2 regions of the Aeromicrobium sp. SORGH_AS_0981 genome follow, and region 1 is predicted to be linked to the other one. Evidence: riboswitches for the same ligand, from Rfam matches in the RefSeq annotation. Region 1 holds a riboswitch; the other holds the start of a gene.
The links. A riboswitch is a leader RNA that binds a small molecule or an ion and turns the genes downstream of it on or off. The one in region 1 is predicted to bind thiamine pyrophosphate.
Positions count from the first base shown of each region.

Region 2: linked by a shared signal. The riboswitch ahead of QE370_RS06170 (ECF transporter S component) and the one ahead of thiM (hydroxyethylthiazole kinase) in region 1 are both predicted to bind thiamine pyrophosphate.

Region 1 covers NZ_JAVIZD010000001.1:3,155,662-3,159,056, forward strand. Annotated here, with positions in the region: gene thiD (bifunctional hydroxymethylpyrimidine kinase/phosphomethylpyrimidine kinase) at 1-337, opposite strand, end outside; gene QE370_RS15610 (thiamine phosphate synthase) at 334-987, opposite strand; gene thiM (hydroxyethylthiazole kinase) at 984-1,775, opposite strand; TPP riboswitch at 1,764-1,857, opposite strand; partial or broken gene ilvC (ketol-acid reductoisomerase) at 2,038-3,065, opposite strand; gene ilvN (acetolactate synthase small subunit) at 3,101-3,395, opposite strand, start outside.
Region 2 covers NZ_JAVIZD010000001.1:1,205,537-1,208,931, reverse strand. Annotated here, with positions in the region: gene QE370_RS06180 (energy-coupling factor transporter transmembrane component T) at 1-46, opposite strand, end outside; gene QE370_RS06175 (ATP-binding cassette domain-containing protein) at 43-1,365, opposite strand; gene QE370_RS06170 (ECF transporter S component) at 1,452-2,090, opposite strand; TPP riboswitch at 2,080-2,191, opposite strand; gene QE370_RS06165 (Ig-like domain repeat protein) at 2,329-3,395, opposite strand, start outside.

The sequences.
Region 1 (3,395 bases):
CTGACGTCGAAACCATCACCGGGTCCACGACGAGCGCGGGCTGGTCGGCGAGGAGCTCGGCGACCAGCCCGACCAGCGCCGGGGAGCCCAGCATGCCGACCTTGACCGCCCGGACGTCGAGGTCCCCAAGCACGGCCTCGAGCTGACCGCGGACGACGTCGAGCGGCACCTCGTGCACGGCGCGGACCCCGGTGGTGTCCTGCACGGTGACGGCGGTGACGACGGACGCCGCGTACACGCCGAGCGCCGTGGCGGTCTTGAGGTCGGCCTGGATCCCGGCTCCACCCGACGGGTCGGAGCCCGCGACCGTGAGCACCACCGGCTCGCGGCCCGTCATGCCGACACGTCCTCGCGCCGGGCGGCCAGCGCGGCGTCGACGACCCGACGCAGCCGGGCAGCGGCAGCGCGCGGGTCAGGGTCGGAGCCCACCGCACGCACCACGGCCACGCCGTCGAGGCCCGCCCGCACGGCTGGGCCGGCCGTCGTCTCGTCGAGGCCACCGATGCCGACGAGCGGCAGCCGTCCGCCGACCCGTTCCGCCACCGAGGCGACGCCGGCCAGGCCGAGTGCTGGTGCCGTGTCGTGCTTGGTCGGGGTGTCGTGGACGGGGCTCACGGCCAGGTACGTGCACGCGGCGAGGGCCGCCGCGTCGTCGAGCTGCCCGAGCGTCTCGACCGACCAGCCGACGACGGCGTCGGGACCGGCGGCAGCCCGCAGCACGGTGGGGTGCGCGTCCGCGAGCCCGCCGTGCACCCCGTCGGCCGCCGGGAGGACGTGGTCGTTCGCGACCACGGGCACCCCCGAGCCGACGAGTGCCTCGCGCAGCAGCCTGACCTGGGCCTCGACCTCGGCCGGCGTGGCCTGCTTGTCACGGACCTGCACGCAGGTGACGCCGCCCTCGACCGCGGGGACGACCACGCGGCGCAGGTCGGCACCGAAGGACGGGTCGGTCACGAGGTAGAGGCGCAGGTCGGGGACGTCGCTCATGCCGGCACCGGACGGACGCGCCCGACGAGCTCGAGCCCGTCGGGGTCGGCCAGCCGGTCGACGAGCGCGACCCGCAGGCTGGCCGGACCCTGCGCGACCGTGGCTGCCGACGTGCCCGCGGCCGCCAGCAGCCCCATGGCTCCCGCAGCGGCCTCGAGCGGGTCCTCGACGACGGCGCAGGCCGCCGCGACGAGGGCGCTCGACGAGCAGCCGAGCGCGGTGATCATGGGCATCCACGGGTGCCCGCCGACCACGTGGAGCGTGCGGTCGCCGTCGGTCACGACGTCGACCTCCCCGCTCACGACGACGACGCACCTGTGCTCGCGGGCGACCAGCACGGCTGCGTCGTGCGCGTCGTGCGACGCGGCGAGGCTGTCGACGCCCCGCGAGCCACCGACGGCGCCGGCGAGGGCGAGCACCTCCCCCGCGTTGCCGCGCACCACGGTGGGCCGCAGCTGCAGGAGGTCGGCGACGAGCTCGCGGCGGTAGGCCGTCGCGCCGACGGCGACGGGGTCGAGCACCCAGGGCGTGGCGTCGGCCTGCGCCCGCCCGGCGGCCAGCCGCATGCCGTCGGCCCACGACGGCGACGGGGTGCCGATGTTGACGCAGACGGCGTCGGCGAGCGCTGCCATGTCGGCGGACTCGTGGGGGTCGTGGACCATCGCGGGCGACGCGCCCGCGGCGGACAGCACGTTGGCTGCCAGGTCCATCGAGACGTAGTTGGTGAGGCACTGCACGAGCGGGCTGCGCTCGCGCAGGGCCGTCGTGACGGCAGGCGTCGGATCCATGTGTCTCCCTCGCGCCGGTGCTAACCGGATCAGGTTCGGCGGGTGTCATCTCAGCCCCTGCGGGGCACCCCGGACACGTCGACCATAGCGAAGGCCCCCGTCCGGTGGACGGGGGCCTTCACAGGGTGGGCGTCAGCGAGCGGCCCCGACGCGGAGCGTCATCGAGCGGCCCCGACGCGGAGCGTCATCGAGCTGCCCCGACGCGGAGCGTCATCGAGCGGCCCCGACGCGGAGCGTCATCGAGCGGCCCCGACGCGGAGCGTCATCGAGCGGCAGAGCCCTCGACGTAGTCGGCGTCCTGCTGCTTCCACGAGAAGTGGGAGCGCAGCACCTTGCCGGTGGCCTCGATCGGGTGCTGGGCCTCCTGCTCGCGCAGGGCGAGGAACTCGGCGGCGCCGTTGTCCTGGTCGTCGATGAACCGCTTGGCGAAGGTGCCGTCCTGGATGTCGGCGAGGACGGCCTGCATGCGCTCCTTGACGGAGGCGTCGACGACGCGGGGGCCGGAGACGTAGTCACCGTACTCGGCCGTGTCGGAGATGCTCCAGCGCTGCTTGGCGATGCCGCGCCCTCCCACATGAGGTCGACGATGAGCTTGAGCTCGTGCAGCACCTCGAAGTACGCGATCTCCGGCTGGTAGCCGGCCTCGGTCAGGGTCTCGAACCCGGCCTGCACGAGGTGCGACATGCCACCGCAGAGCACGGCCTGCTCGCCGAAGAGGTCGGTCTCGGTCTCCTCGGTGAAGGTCGTCTTGATGACGCCGGCGCGGGTGCCGCCGATGGCCTTGGCGTAGGAGAGGGCGAGGTCCCAGGCGCCCTGGGTGGCGTCCTGCTCGACCGCGATGATGTCGGGGATGCCGCGCCCGGCGACGAACTCGCGGCGGACGGTGTGGCCGGGTGCCTTCGGGGCGACGAGGAGCACGTCGACGCCGGCCGGGGGCTTGACGTAGCCGTAGCGGATGTTGAAGCCGTGGCCGAAGACGAGGGCGTCTCCGTCGACGAGGTTGGGCTCGATCGACTCGGCGTACACGTGACGCTGGACCTGGTCGGGGGTCAGCACGACGATGACGTCGGCCTCCTCCACGGCGTCGGCGACGTCGAGGACGCGCAGGCCCTCGGCCTCGGCCTTCTCGCGGCTCTTGGAGCCCGGGGCGAGGCCGATGCGGACGTCGACGCCCGAGTCGCGCAGGTTGAGGGCGTGCGCGTGCCCCTGGCTGCCGTAGCCGATGACGGCCACCTGCTTGCCCTGGATGATGCTGAGGTCTGCGTCGTCGTCGTAGAACAGCTCGGCCACTGGTTTCTCCTGGTGTCGTGGTGTGGGTCGGGGGGTCAGGCGCTGTGGTGCCCCGGCACCGTCCGCAGCGTGCGGTCGGTGATGGAGCGGGCGCCTCGTCCGATCGCGACGCGACCGGACTGGGCGATCTCGCGGATGCCGAACGGCTCGAGCACGTTGAGCATGGCCGTGAGCTTGCCGGAGTCGCCGGTGGCCTCGATGGTGACGGCGTCCGTGGACACGTCGACCACCTTGGCGCGGAACAGCTGGACGGTCTCGAGCACCTGTCCGCGGGTCTGCGCGTCGGTGCGGACCTTGATGAGCATCAGCTCGCGCTCCACGGCGGAGGAC
Region 2 (3,395 bases), 2.0 Mb from region 1:
TCCACAGCAGCGCCAGCGGGTTCGTCTGCGCCAGGGTGCGTCTCATCGGGCCACCTCCACCCGGTCGGGCGCCAGGTCGACGACGTCGGTGTCGTGGGTGGCCGTCGCGACGACGGCACCCTCCCCCGCCGCGGCGAGCGCGAGCCCCACCACGGCCGCCCAGGTGTCGCGGTCCTGGCCCACGGTCGGCTCGTCGAGCAGCACGACCTCGGGCCGGTGCGCGACGGCCGTCAGCATCGAGACCCGTCGCTGCTCGCCGCCGGAGAGCCGGAAGGGGTGGGTCGAGGCCAGCGCACCCAGCCCGACGACGTCGAGCAGGGCGTCGACGTCGACGGTCCGCCCGGTCCGCCCGGCGGTCAGCGCGACCTCCTCGCGCACGGTCGCGGCGACGAACCCGTGCTCGGGGACCTGGGACGACCAGCCGACCTGCGCGGCGAGCTCGCGGCTACGGAGCCGGTGACGCGACGGGGACACCCGCCCCGACGTCGGCTCGAGGAGCCCGCCGAGGGCGGCGAGCAACGTCGACTTGCCGGCACCGCTCGGCCCGGTGACGGCCGTGAGCCGACCCGGGTCCAGCCGGGCGTGCACGCCGTCGAGCGCACGGGTCCGCGTGACGCCGCGCATCGACCGACTGGTCAGGTCGACCACGAGGTCCTGGGCCACGACGGGGGTCGCCGGGTTCGCGGGGGTCACCAGACGCGGGTCGACCTCCAGGGGCGTGGGGGCGGGCAGGCCGGGCATCCAGAGCCCGAGCCGACCCATGGCCTCGACGTGGTCGCGCACGAGCACGTCGGGAGCGACGTCGGCCAGCAGCGTGCCGTCGCGCCCGAGCACCAGCACCCGGTCGACGAGGTCGAGCCACGGACCCATGCGGTGCTCGACGACGAGCAGCGTGGCGCCGCGGGCACCGACGGTCGCGCGCACCGCCTCGCGCACGGAGGCGGCGTGGTCGGGGTCGAGCATCGACGTCGGCTCGTCGAGCAGCAGCACGTCGGGCGCGACGGCCAGCGCGCCGGCGAGCGCCAGGCGTTGCAGCTCACCGCCGGAGAGCGCCGCCGTCGGGTGGTCCCGGCCGTAGGTCAGCCCGACGTCGGCCAGCGCACGGTCGACACGGCTCCAGATCTCCGGGCGGGGCAGGGCGCGGTTCTCCGGGCCGAACGCGACGTCGCGACCGATCCGCTCGGCCACCACCGCGTCGCCGGGCGCCTGGGGCACGAAGCCGACGACCCCACCGACCTGCACCGTGCCGCCAAGGTCGCCCGACAGCGTGGTGCCGAGGGCGCCGACCAGCGCGTGGAGCAGCGTGGACTTCCCCGCGCCGCTCGGCCCGAGGAGCATCACCCGCTCCCCGGGCTCGACGCGCACGTCGAGGCCGGTGACCACCGGCTCGCGACGCCCGAGCGGGCGCCAGGTCAGGCCCTCGACGCGGACCTGACCTGGCTGGAGGTCGCTCAGACCGCGGTCCGCTCGTGCAGCTCGCGACCGGGTCCGAAGGCGTCGAGCACCCCGGCGCGGGCCAGCGCGCGCACCAGCAGCCACCCTCCGGCACCGGCGACGACCGCGCCGGAGAGGGCGAAGAGGCCGAGGTGGATCAGGCGGTCCGTCCCGGAGAACACGCCCTCCCAGTAGGCGAACCACTCGTAGACCGAGCCGAAGGCACCGGCTCCAGCCCCGGCCAGGACGGCGACGCCGAGGGAGAACCGTCGGTACAGGAACAGCGCGAGCACGAGCTCGGCGCCCAGGCCCTGCACCAGGCCCGAGGCGAGGACGCCCAGACCCCACTCGGTGCCGCCGGGGACGAGCGCCGACACCGCGGCGGCGGCGAGCTCGGTCACGAGCGCCGCACCCGGGCGGCGGACGATCAGGCCCCCGACGACGCCGGCGAGGAGCCAGGGCCCGGCCAGCGCGCCGACGGACGGCGGGAAGGAGAAGACCGCCAGGGCACTGATGCCGCCGTAGGCCTTCCCCCAGATCCAGAAGGTGACGCCGAGGGCGACGGCGAGCGTCGCGATCGTGACGAGGTCGACGGTGCGGTACCGGAACGACGACCCCAGGTCGGTGGACGGACGCGTGGATGCAGAACTACTCATCGTGACTCCCTTCGCCGGTGCTAACCGGAGCAGGTTCAAGGGTCTGCGGCTGTTCCGCACTCTCAGCGCCCTCTGCGGGTGGCGCTCCCCTGTCGTTGGTGAGGTCCACCCTAGCGTCCTCGCGTCTCGGGCGGCGCGCCGCGCCAGGGGGTGGACGGTCCCGTCCGGCGGAGCCGCCGGACGGACGACGGGCGCCCGGTCCGTGGTGGACCGGACGCCCGTCGGCGTGCTCAGCGCGTCAGCGGATGCGCACCCCCTTGGTCGCGCTGGTGCTTCCGGTGAAGGAGCCGTCGCCCACGTAGACCGTGCGGACCGACAGCGTGCCCTTCGTCCTCGGCGCCTTGAGCGTGGTCACGACCGTGCCGCCGGACAGCCGCACCGTCTTGGCCCAGGTGAACGACTTGGCGCCGGGCGCCTTGACGTACACCCGCACCGAGCCCGACGGGGCGACGCCCGCCACGGTCGGCGAGACCGTCGCGCGCACCCGGTACGTCGCGCTCCGCCTGACCGACGACGTCGCATTCGTGGCCGTCGTCGTCGCGCGCTTCACGACGGTGACGTCGGCCGTGGCCGTGCCGCTCGCCTCGACCTCGTCGGTGCCGTCGAAGACCGCGCTCACCGTGTGCGAGCCGACCTTCAGGGTGGCCGGGAGCTCGAAGCGTCCCGTGCCCTGGGCGTCGAGCGCGACCGTCACGGGCGTCCCGGCGACGGTGACCGTCACCGTGCCCTCGTCGGCCCCGGCGACCGCCACGGCACCCTTCAGCGGATCACCGAAGGTGCTCTCGGCCGACGCCATGACCAGCGCGATCGTCGAGGCACCCTTGGTGAGGGTGAACGACACCGCACCCGACTGCGACGCCTGCGCGGTCGCCGTCTTCGCGAGCGACGCGACCAGCTCGTGCGAGCCGGCCTTGAAGCCGGGCACCGCGAGGCTGGCCGTACCGGCCTCGACCACCGACGTGCCGAGCACCGTGTCGCCGTCGGCGAAGGTGACGGTGCCGCCGTCGCCGCCCGTGACCGTGGCCGTGAGCGTCACGGGCTGGTTGATCGCCGGGAGCTCCGGGTCGATCGACAGCTCCGTGGACGTCTCGGTCAGCACCTCGAGCGAGCCGGTCGACGTGAGGGCGTAGCCCGCGCCGACCGCCTTGACGGTCGCCTCGCCGATGGCGGCGTCGGCCGGGACGGTCGCGCTGAGCACGGCCGTGCCGGAGGGGTCGGCGATCGCGGTGCCGAGCGTGCTCGAGCCGAGCGAGAACGTGACGCCCTCGCCGGACCGGTAGCCCGACGCGGTCAGCGTGACCGCAC